One region of the Streptomyces sp. NPDC002889 genome, then DNA from elsewhere that is predicted to be linked to it. Evidence: riboswitches for the same ligand, from Rfam matches in the RefSeq annotation. Region 1 holds a riboswitch; each other region holds the start of a gene.

Region 1 (4,206 bases):
GGTGGTGGCCGGTGGCCAGCAGCAGCCCGGGCAGCGCGGTGGGGCCCAGCAGCGGCGCGTTGTCGGGGGAACCGGGGCGCAGCCCGGCACGTGTCTCGGTGAGCGGCAGCTCGGTGATTCCCGGCACCAGTTCGTGCGCGTCGCGCAGCAGCTCGTACACCCCGCCCGCGGTGACCGTGATGTCCCAGCCGAGTTCCTCGCTGGTCGCGCCGACCACCAGCTCGCCGTTCTCGCGCGGCACCAGGTAGACGTGGCTGCCGCGCACGACGGCACGCACGGTGCGTGACAGGAACGGTGCGTACGGGCGGGGCACGGTCAGCCGCAGCACCTGGCCCTTCACCGGCCGCACCGGTGGCAGCACCTCGTCGGGTACGCCGTCGAGCCGGCCGCTCAGGCTGCCTCCGGCCAGTACCACCTGGCCCGCGGCACTCTCCCCGCCGTCGGCGAGCACCGCTCCCGTGGCCCTTCCGCCCGCCACGACGAGCCGCTGCGCCCAGGTGCGGCGCAGCTCCACTCCGGCCCGTTCGCAGGCCACGACCAGCGCGCCGGCCAGCCGCCGCGGGTCGACCTGGTGGTCGCCGTCGACCCGCAGGCCGCCGCGTACGCCGGGCGCGAGCATGGGCTCCAGACGGCGGCATTCACGGCCCGTCAGCCACTCCGACTCCAGGCCCGACCGGCGCTGCAGGGCGTGCAGTTCCCGCAGATGCGCGCGGTCGTCGGCGTCGAGCGCGACGGCGAGTGTGCCGCAGGCCCGGTAGCCGAGCCGCTCGCCGCTGGCGTCCTGGAGCTCGGCCACGAACGCGGGGTAGCGGCGGGCGGATTCGAGATTGAGGGCGAGCAGGGTCTGCTCTCCGTAGTGGAGTTCGGTGACGGCGGCGAGCATGCCGGCCGCGACCTGTGCGGCTCCGCCGCCGGGATCGGGATCCGCGACGGTCACGCGCAGCCCGCGCTGCGCCGCACGCCAGGCCGTGACCAGGCCGATGATTCCGCCCCCGATGACGAGGACGTCTGGTGAACGAGACATGGGCGTCCAGCCCCTCCCTTCGCCGGCATGACCCGGATCAGGTTCGTACGGTCGGAGGCCGGCCAGCCTCCCTCTCAGCCCGGTGCGTCCGGACTCCCGCGAGTGCCTTACGGTGGCCACCCTAACGCCACGTCCCAACGCGCAGTAAGGGAGCCGCAGCTGTGGCAAGGTCGCTCGACGGACTCGTGCTGGCACCCGTGGCGGGCCAGTCCCCGGGCCAGGTCGGCACCCGGACCCGGTTCACGTACCACGAGGAACAGGGCCGGATCTGGGCCGAGTACGAGGGCGGTGACGTGGTCCACGGGCGCCTGGTGGGTACCAGGGAGGGCGACCGGCTGGACTTCCGTTATGTGCAGCTGAAGACCGATGGCGGAACGTCGTCGGGGCACTGTGTCTCGACCGTCCTCGAGCTGGCGGACGGGCGGGTCCGGCTCGAGGAGTCGTGGGAGTGGGAGTCGCAGGAGGGCAGCGGGACGAGTGCTGTCGAGCAGGTCCCGCCGCGAGAACCTTCCTGACGAATCGTCAGGTACGTAAGGTTGCCGGGTGAGCGAACAGCAGCAGACAGCCCAGGGCGTACGGCGCGTGGTGGTCGTCGGCGCGGGCATGGCAGGCGTCCAGACCGCGGTGGCCCTGCGCGAGGCGGGCTTCACCGGCCCGGTCACCCTCATCGGCGCCGAACCCCACCAGCCCTACGACAGGCCCCCGCTCTCCAAGGCGGTCCTGCTCGGCACGGCCGAGGGCTCGGCCTTCGACATCGACTTCGAGGCGCTCGACGTCGAGCTGCTCCTCGGCGTGGAGGTGACCGGCGTACGCCCTGCGGCGCACGAACTGGACACGGCCGACGGGCCGGTTCCGTACGACGTCCTGGTGCTGGCCACGGGCGCGGTGCCGATCACTCTCCCCGGCACCGAGGGTGTGCCCGGGGTGCATCTGCTGCGCACCCTCGACGACGCGGCCCGGCTGCGTCCCGTCCTCGCCGAGCAGCACCGGATCGTGGTCGTGGGTGCCGGATGGATCGGCGCGGAGTTCGCGACCGCCGCCCATGAGGCAGGCTGCGAGGTCACCGTCCTCGAAGCGGCCGAGCGGCCGCTGGCCGGTGCGTTGCCCGCGGAGGTGGCCGCCCCGATGGCCGAGTGGTACGCCGGGTACGGCGTCGAACTGCTCACCGGCGCGCGCGTGGCCGCGGTCGAGCCGGGCTCGGTCGTGCTGAGCGACAAGCACCGTATTCCGGCCGGCGCGGTCGTCGTCGGTATCGGCGCCCGCCCGGCCACCGGCGTGCTCGCGGACTCGGGCATCGCACTCGGCCCGGACGGCGCGGTCGAGGCCGACCGGTTTCTGCGCACGTCCGTGCCCGATGTGTACGCCGTCGGGGACTGTGCCTCCTTCCCGTCCGGCCGCTACGGCGAGCGGCTGCTGGTGCACCACTGGGACAACGCGCTCCAGGGCCCCCGTACGGTCGCCGCCAACGTCATGGCCGACGCACTGGGCGGCGAGCCGGAGGTCTACGACCCGGTGCCGTACTTCTGGTCCGAGCAGTTCGGCCGCCTCGTGCAGTACGCGGGCCACCACGCCGCGGCCGACACGCTGCTGTGGCGCGGCGACCCGGTCCAGGACACCTGGTCGGTGCTGTGGCTGCGCGACGGTGCGCTGGTCGCGCTGCTCGCCGTCGGCAGGGCCCGGGATCTCGCGCAGGGACGCAAGCTCATCCAGTCCGGCGCGCGCCTCGATCCGGAGCGGGCCGCCGACCCGTCCGTACCTCTGAAGGCGGCAGCCGGATAGCGTCCGGGTACCGACTGTCCGTCGCGGATGGCAGGCTTGTCCCTGTGACCGAGATTGACGCAAAGATCGATGCCCTCGTCCCCGCCTGGCTCTACCTGCCGGACATCGCGGAAATGCTCGATGTCGAGGTGACGCGCGTGCGGCAGTTGGTCAAGGAGGGCCAGCTGATCGCCGTGCGCCGTGGTGAGAACCGGGCACTGCAGGTGCCGGCCGCCTTCATCGACGGCACGAAGGTCGTCAAGGGTCTGTCCGGGACCCTGACCCTGCTGAGGGACGACGGCTTCTCCGACGAAGAGATGCTGGAGTGGCTTTTCACTCCGGACCCGACCCTGCCGGGCACACCCGCCCAGGCACTCGGGGAGAATCGCGGCACGGAGGTGAAGCGCCGGGCCCAGGCGCTCGCCGTCTGATCCGATCCGCACACAACGGTGTGCGGACCGGCCGTTCCGGTCCGCACACCGCACATCCATGGGGGAACTGCTCATGTCCGCCGCACGCGCACTGCTGTCCGACGCCCGGCTGTATCTGTGCACGGACGCGCGCAAGCGCCAGGGCGACCTTCCCGCCTTCCTGGACGCGGTGCTGTCGAGCGGCGTGGACATCGTGCAGCTGCGCGACAAGGGCATGGAAGCGGGCGAGGAACTGGAGCACCTGCGGGTGTTCGCCGACGCCTGCCGCCGGCACGGCAAGCTCCTCGCGGTGAACGACCGCGCCGACGTCGCGCACGCCATCGGCTCGCAGGTGCTGCACCTCGGACAGGGCGATCTCCCCGTCCGGGCCGCACGGGCGATCCTCGGCGACGAGGTGCTCATAGGCCGTTCCACGCACGCCGAGTCCGAGGTGGACGCGGCCGCGGCCGAGCCCGGCGTGGACTACTTCTGCACCGGCCCCTGCTGGCCCACCCCGACCAAGCCCGGCCGGTATGCCCCTGGTCTCGGTCTGGTGCGGTACGCGGCGGCGTTGCACGGCGACCGCCCCTGGTTCGCCATCGGCGGGATCGACGCGGTCAACCTCGACGAGGTGATGGACGCGGGGGCGCGCAGGATCGTGGTCGTACGAGCGATCACCGAGGCGGAGGATCCGGCCGCGGCGACGGCGGATCTCGCCGAGCGGATCAGGTCCCGGAGCGTGCACCTGTCCACGGAGTGTCCGATGGGTGGACAGGAGTCGGACAAAACCGGCATATTTCCCTGATTCTGTTGGGTGACCCGCGAGCCGTGGCTAACCTGCCGGTATGGCCCTCGGAACAGCTTCGACCAGGACGGATCGCGCACTCACCGTGCGCGAGCTGCTCGCGACCGGCAAAACTTCCTACTCGTTCGAGTTCTGGGCGCCCAAAACGGAAAAGGGCGAGCGGAACCTGTGGAACGCGCTGCGCAGGGTCGAGGCGGTGGCTCCGAACT
Region 2 (4,206 bases), on a different contig from region 1:
TACCGCAGCATCGGTGCCCGGCACGGCCAGGCCGACGCCCTGGACAGCCTGGCCAACATCGCCCGGCTGCGGGGCGATGCAGATAGCGCGCGGAGGATGTTCGGCGAGGCAGCCGCGCTGTACGAGGAGATCGGAGCAGGTCCAGCGGCCGACTACTGCCGCAGGCGCCAGCGGGAACTATGAGCCGGCACCGCCACTCCTGATCGAACGGACCGCTCCAACACGGCCACCCCACAGCTGCTGTGGCCGATAGACCGTTGCGCGCCCGCTTGAGGCGCCTCTCACCATTCCGAAGTTGAAGTTTCGGGTCCGCAGCCAGGACATCGATCCCAGGGGCTCAGCACCTGCAGGACAGGCCAGGCCATCCCGACCGGGGTGGCTCGCCAGTCCGGCCACGCCATCCGGAGCCGCGTGTCTCCATGCCCCTCGGGCCGTCTGTGGGCCGTCGAACAGTGGCCCGGAGCGACCAACAACGACCACCGACAACCCTCCCGCTACTGGCCGCGAGGGCTTCGGAGCGGGCCTTCCAAGGCGCGGCAGGGGCCGCACAAGTTCCTGCGCAACAAGAGGCACAGTCGGGAGGGGTGCCGCTTCCCGGTTAAGCCAGGTCGTACGGCCGACCGCCCCGCCACTCCACCCATCGCGGATCGTCCAGTGCCTCCCACGCGTCCGCCAGGCCCGCTCGCCGCAGGAACTCGATCAGGTCGGCGTCACTGTGGGCGAGGCCCACTATCTGGCCGCGGACCGTCACCCGCCGGCCGCCGTTCACAGTCGCCCGGTGCACAACGATCGGTGTTGGGCCCATGCCCTCAGGCTGCGACGGTTCCCGGTTCACAGCACACCGAGGTCCGTGTCTGGCCGGCAGTACGGGCACGCCGTGATGCCGTCCTGTGTAAGCGCGCTAAGCGCCTGCTCACGGGTCAGCCGCTTCGTGGGGTTGCCGGCCATGCCGCAGTCGCTCGTGTGCACCGCGTCCGGGCTGGGTTTGCCACCTCCTCGTAGCATCGAAAGCTTCCACTCCGGCTCTCGCGGCGGCAGGGTGCGTGCCGCACGCTCAGCGGCTGCCTCCTGACGCTCGAGCTCTGCGATGGATTCGTCAGTGCGGCGCAGCTGCCACGCGAGCCACTGGCGGACGCTGCGGAGGCGCTCCAGGCGAGGAACTTGTTCGGACACATGTTCGAGTCTAGATCCCGGAAGCCCTGGTTCGGCAGAGAGACCACACGCGGGGGAGAGGTTCGCCATGCGTGGTCCACGGCTCCAGCGGTGTCGTTCGCGCTTCTCCTTGGCTTGCTGGCCAGCTAGAACGCACTCCGGGCTGGGCCGCCTGTGGGCCGTCCGAGGGTGCCTGGCAGTGACCACCAACGACTGTCAATGCCCACTCCGGGCGTCAAGGCCCGCAGGTCATGAGATTCCGTCTGCGACACTGATAAGACCATGCCGAAGCCCGGAGAACTCACTTTCGTCGCCCCCCGCGGAGCCAAGAAGCCCCCGCGGCACCTTGCCGACCTCACACCAGCCGAGCGCAAGGACGCCGTGGCCGCGATCGGCGAGAAGCCGTTCCGCGCCAAGCAGCTCTCGCAGCACTACTTCGCGCGATACGCCCATGACCCGGCCCAGTGGACCGACATCCCCGCCGCCGCGCGCGAGAAGCTCGCCAGCGAGCTGCTTCCCGACCTCATGGCCGTCGTACGGCACATCTCGTGCGACGCCGACACCACCCGCAAGACGCTGTGGCGACTGCACGACGGGACCCTCGTCGAGTCCGTGCTGATGCGCTATCCCGACCGGGTCACGATGTGCATCTCCTCCCAGGCGGGCTGCGGGATGAACTGCCCGTTCTGCGCGACGGGACAGGCGGGCCTCGACCGCAATCTGTCGACCGCCGAGATCGTGCACCAGATCGTCGACGGTATGCGCGCTCTGCGCGACGGAGAGGTGCCCGGCGGTCCGGCCAGGCTGTCCAACATCGTCTTCATGGGCATGGGCGAGCCGCTGGCCAACTACAAGCGGGTCGTCGGCGCCGTCCGCCGTCTCACCGACCCCGAGCCGGACGGCCTCGGCCTCTCCCAGCGCGGGATCACCGTCTCCACCGTCGGTCTGGTCCCGGCCATGCTGCGCTTCGCCGACGAGGGCTTCAAGTGCCGCCTCGCCGTCTCGTTGCACGCCCCCGACGACGAGCTGCGTGACACCCTGGTTCCGGTCAACACCCGCTGGAAGGTCCGCGAGGTCCTCGACGCCGCGTGGGAGTACGCGGACAAGTCCGGCCGCCGGATCTCCATCGAGTACGCGCTGATCCGCGACATCAACGATCAGGCGTGGCGCGGCGATCTGCTCGGCCGTCTGCTCAAGGGCAAGCGGGTCCATGTGAACCTGATTCCGCTCAACCCGACCCCGGGGTCGAAGTGGACGGCGTCGCGCCCCGAGGACGAGAAGGCGTTCGTCGAGGCCATCGCGGCCCATGGCGTGCCGGTCACCGTCCGGGACACCCGTGGCCAGGAGATCGACGGGGCGTGCGGACAGCTGGCGGCGTCCGAGCGCTGATCCGGGCGTCGGGAGGGCCCGTCGGCCATGGCTGATAGTGTGCCCGTGCATTCGCACAAATGAACAATGAACATTCCGACAGGGGAGCGCACACAGCGCTGAGAGTGCGGCACGCGGCCGCAGACCCTCGGACCTGATCCGGGTCATACCGGCGTAGGGAGTCAGCACCATCATGAACAGCCAGCTTCGCCGTGCCGTCGGCACCGCACTCGTCGGTGCCCTTGGCGTCGCCGGCCTCGCCGCCTGCGGCGGGGAGGCCAAGGACTCGTCGGACGCCGGCGAGGGCAAGTCCAAGACCGTGACGCTGGTCAGCCATGACTCGTTCGCGGCCTCGGAGGCCGTACTGAAGGAGTTCACCCAGCAGACCGGTTACACGGTCAAGGTGCTCAAGAGCGGGGACGCGGGGGCGGCCCTCAACAAGGAGATCCTCACCAAGGGCTCCCCGCAGGGCGACGTCTTCTTCGGCGTGGACAACACCCTCCTGTCGCGCGCGCTCGACAACGACCTGTTCACGCCGTACGAGGCCAAGGGCCTGGACCAGGTCGCGGGCGAGGTGCAGCTCGACAAGGACAAGCACCGCGTCACCCCCGTCGACACCGGCGACATCTGCGTGAACTACGACAAGAAGTACTTCGCCGACAAGAAGCTCGCGCCGCCGCGGACGTTCGACGACCTCGCCAAGCCGGCCTACAAGAACCTGCTCGTCGTCGAGAACGCGGCCACCTCGTCGCCCGGCCTCGGCTTCCTGCTCGGCTCGGTCGCCACGTACGGAGAGGACGGCTGGCAGAGCTACTGGAAGAAGCTCGAGAGCAACGGGGTCAAGGTCGTCGACGGCTGGGAGCAGGCGTACAACGAGGAGTTCTCCGGATCCGCCGGCGGCAAGAAGGCCAAGGCGGAGCGCCCGCTCGTCGTCTCGTACGCCTCCAGCCCGCCGGTCGAGGTGCTCTACGCCGACCCGAAGCCTGCCGAGGCACCGACCGGGGTGGCGACCGGCACCTGCTTCCGCCAGATCGAGTTCGCCGGTCTGCTGAAGGGTGCGAAGAACGAGGCGGGCGGCAAGGCCCTGCTGGACTTCCTGGTCAGCAAGCGGTTCCAGGAGGACATGCCGCTCAACATGTTCGTGAACCCGGTGGTCAAGGACGCGAAGCTGCCCGCCCTGTTCACCGAGCACGGAGTGGTCGTCGACAAGCCGGCGACCGTCGCCCCCGACACGATCGCCAAGAACCGTGAGCAGTGGGTCCAGTCGTGGTCCTCGCTCGTCCTGAAGTAAGCGGAACCGTACGCGGGAACGCGGCGCGGCTGGCTCTGCTGGCCGGGCCCGTCGCGTTCTTCGCACTCTTCTTCGCCTACCCCGTCGCCGCGATCGTCGGACGCGGGCTGAAGGCCGACGGGGTATGGCAGTTCGGGCGGATCGGCGAGGTACTCGGCCGCCCCGAACTGCTGCGCGTGCTGTGGTTCACCACCTGGCAGGCGTTCGCCTCCACCGCGCTCACCCTGCTGATCGCACTGCCCGGCGCCTATGTCTTCGCCCGTCTCGACTTCCCCGGCAAGCGGGTGCTGCGGGCCGTGGTCACGGTTCCGTTCGTGTTGCCGACGGTCGTCGTCGGTACGGCGTTCCTGGCGCTGCTCGGACGCGGCGGGCTGCTCGACGAACTCTGGGGCGTA
Region 3 (4,206 bases), on a different contig from region 1:
CGCCCGCGCGGCCGGGATTCCGCTGCCCACCGCCTATCATCTGCTGCGCACCCTGACCCATGAGGACTATCTGCGCCGGGAGAAGGGCCTGTTCGCCCTCGGCGCGGCGGTCGGTCGGCTGGCCATCGGCGGCACGGTGCAGAATCGTCGCACCACCCTCGAGGACTTGCTGGCGCACTGGCGGGACACGATCGGCGTTCCGGTCTACTGCGCGGTCTACCGCGAGGACGAGATCGAACTCGTCGCGGTCGCCGACACCCCCCATGCCCCCGCCGTGACGGAGTGGGCCGACTTCCGGGAGACCGGTCATGCGCATGCGCTGGGGCAGTGCCTGCTGAGCCAGCTCGACGAGCGGGCCCGCCGTGATCATCTGGACCGTCATCCCGTGCAGCCCGTGACTCCGCACTCCGTGCGCGACCGGCGCACGCTGCTGGAACGGCTCTCCTGCGTCGGGCGCCCGGAGGTAGTGGTCGAGCGTCAGGAGTACGCGATCGGCACGGTGTGTGCGGCCATTCCCGTCACGGCCGGTTCGGCCGCGGCCACCGTGGCCATTTCGCTGCCCCTCCACCAGGAGGAACGGCTGCTCCCCGCGGTGGAACAACTACGCCATGGCGTCGGTGGACTTCTGGGGTCACTCGCGTTCTCTATCAGTATCTGAAAAATCACTCCTTGTGATCTGCTAGCGCTTCCACCACGCTTGCGTCAAGAGGGCCAACGGGGATCGTTCCTGGCCGTTTTCCTGCTTTGTCAGCACGGTTCATTCAGCTTCATCACCTGCGAGGTATGTGATGCGCGAGTCGGTCCAGGCCGAGGTCTTGATGAGTTTCCTTGTCTCCGAGGAGCTCTCCTTCCGGATCCCGGTGGAGCTCAACTACGAGATGGGGGACCCCTATGCGGTGCGGATGACGTTCCACCTGCCCGGTGATGCGCCGGTGACCTGGGCATTCGGGCGTGAATTGCTGCTCGACGGGATCAACCGGCCCAGCGGGGACGGCGATGTGCACATCGCGCCGGCCGAGCCCGAGGGCCTGTCCGACGTCAGGATCCGGCTCCGGGTCGGGAGCGACTCGGCGCTGTTCCGGGCGGGCGCGGCACCGCTCGTGGCGTTCCTGGACCGTACGGACAAGCTGGTTCCCCTCGGCCGGGAGCGCACGCTCAGCGACTTCGAGGACAGTCTGGAGGCGGAGCTCGGGCGCATCCTTGCCGAGGAGAGCGCCGGCTGACCCGAGCCGTACTCATGACCGCCCGCGGTTACTTCTTGCGCCGCCGGCCCCGGCCGCCGTGTCCCGGCGATCCGCCCAGCGCAGCGGGCGATCCGGTCTGCGCTGCCGCGGCTGCGGGCCGGTCGGCGGAAACCACCAGCGCCGCGAGCGCCGTGGTCACGGGGACGGAGGCGACCAGACCGATCGACCCCACCAGGGTCCGCACGATTTCCTGCGCGACCACCTCGCTGTTGGCCACGGTGCCCACGCTGGACTCTGCGATCGAGAAGAGCAGCAGCAAGGGCAACGCCGCGCCCGCATAGGCGAGTACGAGCGTGTTGACGACGGACGCGATGTGGTCGCGGCCGATGCGGATGCCCGCCCGGTAGAGAGCGCGCGAGCCCATGGCCGGATCGGCCTGATGGAGTTCCCAGACCGCAGACGTCTGGGTGACCGTCACATCGTCGAGCACACCGAGCGAGCCGATGATGATGCCGGCGAGCAGCAGACCGCTCATGTCGATGTCCGGATACAGGCCATGGATCAGGCCCGTGTAGTCGTCCGTGTTCCCGCTCAGGAACGCCCAGTCGATGAACAGCGATCCGAGCAGCCCGATCAGCAGCAGTGAGATGAGCGTGCCGATCACCGCGACCGAGGTGCGTGCGGTCAGCCCGTGGCACATGTAGAGCGCGATCAGCATGATGGCGCTGGCCCCGACGACCGCGACGATCAGCGGATTGGACCCCTGGAGGATCGCGGGCAGGATGAACAGGGTCAGCACGGCGAACGAGATGACGAGCGAGATCAGTGCCATCACGCCCCGCATCCGCCCCACCAGCACCACTGCCAGGGCGAAGATCCCGGCCAGCACCATCATCGGCAGCCCACGGTCGACGTCGGTCACCGAGTACTGGAGATCTGGCGGCGCATCGGGTGCGTAGGCCACCACCACTCCCTGGCCCTCGTGCAGTTGCCGCGGCGCGTCCGGCTGGACGATCTCGGTGAAGGTACGGCCCTTGTCCTTGCCGCTGGTGACCTCGACGGTGGCCTTGCCGCAACTGCCCTGCTGCGCCTCCACAGCCTTGCGTCCCTCGGGCGTCGAGGTGTCGCCGGTGGGTGGAACCTGGCCGACGTTCACGTCCTTGCAGTCGACCTGCTCGACCTTGACCACCTTGCCCTGCTCGGTCTGCCGGTCGAAGCCCACACCGGTGCGCTCATGACCCGGCACTCCGCCCGGCCACAGCACGACGAGGCCGACGAACACCGCTGTGGCGAACGGGATCAGTACCGCGGCGATGACCTTGCGAAGATGCTGCGAGACGGGCGCTGCGGGCCCGTGACTGTGCGTATGGCCAGGGGCGTGGCCCTGCGGCTCGGGGGTGTGCGGCGATGAGGTCACGGGCCGATCATCGCAAGAACGAGAGGGGCCCACTGTTCAGCACGCCAGATGTGACGCTAGCGTGGTGGGACCTTTGCACACGCGGGAGCTCGGAGCACCGGGCTGAGAGGGCGCTGACGAAGCTGCGCCGACCGCCGAACCTGTTACCGGGTAATGCCGGCGTAGGGAGTAGGTCTCATGACCGTATCGGACGCACGCACGCCTGCCTTGACGCAGATCGACGAGGCCGGGAAGTCCATCGGCTGGCACAAGGGATACGTCGAGGGCTCGCGCCCCGATCTCCTGGTGCCGGTGCGCACAGTGCACCTCACCAATGGCAAGGACGTGACGCTGTACGACACGTCCGGTCCGTACACCGATCCCGCCGTGGAGACCGATGTCCGCCGTGGGCTGTCGCCGGTGCGGGAGAACTGGATCATCGGCCGCGGTGACACCGAGGAGTACGCGGGCCGCCCGGTCCGCCCCGAGGACGACGGGATCAAGCACACTTCGCCGCGCGGAGGGCTGCGCAATCTCGACGCGGTCTTCCCGGGCCGTCCGCGTCAGCCGCGCAGGGGCCGCGACGGGCAGGCGGTGACGCAGCTCGCGTATGCGCGCCGGGGCGAGATCACGCCGGAGATGGAGTACGTCGCCATCCGCGAGAACGTCTCGCCCGAGGTGGTGCGTGAGGAGATCGCGGCAGGCCGGGCCGTCCTCCCGGCGAATGTGAACCATCCGGAGATCGAGCCGATGATCATCGGCAAGCGGTTCCTGGTGAAGGTCAACGCCAACATCGGCAACTCCGCGGTCACCTCCTCCATCGAGGAGGAGGTCGAGAAGATGACCTGGGCGACGCGTTGGGGCGCCGACACGGTGATGGACCTGTCCACCGGCCGCAACATCCACACCACGCGCGAGTGGGTGCTGCGCAACTCCCCCGTCCCGATCGGCACGGTGCCGCTCTACCAGGCCCTCGAGAAGGTCGACGGCAAGGCCGAGGAGCTGTCCTGGGAGATCTACAAGGACACTGTCATCGAGCAGGCGGAGCAGGGCGTCGACTACATGACGGTCCACGCGGGCGTGCTGCTGCGGTACGTCCCGCTGACCGCGCGCCGCAAGACAGGGATCGTCTCCCGCGGCGGCTCAATCATGGCGGCCTGGTGTCTGGCGCACCACAAGGAGTCGTTCCTGTACGAGAACTTCGAGGAGCTCTGCGAGATCCTCGCCTCGTACGACGTGACCTACTCCCTCGGTGACGGTCTGCGCCCCGGTTCTATCGCGGATGCCAACGACGAGGCGCAGTTCGCGGAACTGCGGACGCTGGGGGAGCTCAACTCGATCGCCAAGCGGTACAACGTGCAGACGATGATCGAGGGTCCGGGACATGTCCCGATGCACAAGATCAAGGAGAACATCGACCTTCAGCAGGAGATCTGCGAGGAGGCGCCCTTCTACACCCTGGGGCCCCTGACGACCGATGTGGCGCCCGCCTACGACCACATCACCTCAGGCATCGGTGCGGCGATGATCGCCTGGTGGGGCACCGCGATGCTCTGCTACGTCACGCCCAAGGAGCACCTGGGCCTGCCCAACCGGGACGATGTGAAGACCGGCGTCATCACGTAC

Evidence for each region. A riboswitch is a leader RNA that binds a small molecule or an ion and turns the genes downstream of it on or off. The one in region 1 is predicted to bind thiamine pyrophosphate.
Region 2: it holds a riboswitch for thiamine pyrophosphate, as region 1 does, so the genes downstream of both, ACFYWI_RS02365 (thiamine ABC transporter substrate binding subunit) here and thiO (glycine oxidase ThiO) in region 1, are expected to answer to the same signal.
Region 3: it holds a riboswitch for thiamine pyrophosphate, as region 1 does, so the genes downstream of both, thiC (phosphomethylpyrimidine synthase ThiC) here and thiO (glycine oxidase ThiO) in region 1, are expected to answer to the same signal.

What each region holds. Positions count from the first base shown of each region.
Region 1 is NZ_JBIAPT010000003.1:339,010-343,215, reverse strand. Features, by position in the region: gene thiO (glycine oxidase ThiO) at 1-1,024, opposite strand, end outside; TPP riboswitch at 1,022-1,134, opposite strand; gene ACFYWI_RS06540 (hypothetical protein) at 1,186-1,539, shown strand; gene ACFYWI_RS06535 (NAD(P)/FAD-dependent oxidoreductase) at 1,568-2,803, shown strand; gene ACFYWI_RS06530 (Rv2175c family DNA-binding protein) at 2,848-3,213, shown strand; gene thiE (thiamine phosphate synthase) at 3,287-3,997, shown strand; gene metF (methylenetetrahydrofolate reductase [NAD(P)H]) at 4,038-4,206, shown strand, end outside.
Region 2 is NZ_JBIAPT010000001.1:518,404-522,609, forward strand. Features, by position in the region: gene ACFYWI_RS02345 (tetratricopeptide repeat protein) at 1-183, shown strand, start outside; gene ACFYWI_RS02350 (hypothetical protein) at 599-805, opposite strand; gene ACFYWI_RS02355 (DUF6233 domain-containing protein) at 832-1,242, opposite strand; gene rlmN (23S rRNA (adenine(2503)-C(2))-methyltransferase RlmN) at 1,435-2,541, shown strand; TPP riboswitch at 2,612-2,718, shown strand; gene ACFYWI_RS02365 (thiamine ABC transporter substrate binding subunit) at 2,714-3,811, shown strand; gene ACFYWI_RS02370 (ABC transporter permease) at 3,850-4,206, shown strand, end outside.
Region 3 is NZ_JBIAPT010000008.1:51,839-56,044, reverse strand. Features, by position in the region: gene ACFYWI_RS13675 (IclR family transcriptional regulator) at 1-658, shown strand, start outside; gene ACFYWI_RS13670 (SsgA family sporulation/cell division regulator) at 789-1,223, shown strand; gene ACFYWI_RS13665 (YibE/F family protein) at 1,252-2,601, opposite strand; TPP riboswitch at 2,673-2,786, shown strand; gene thiC (phosphomethylpyrimidine synthase ThiC) at 2,779-4,206, shown strand, end outside.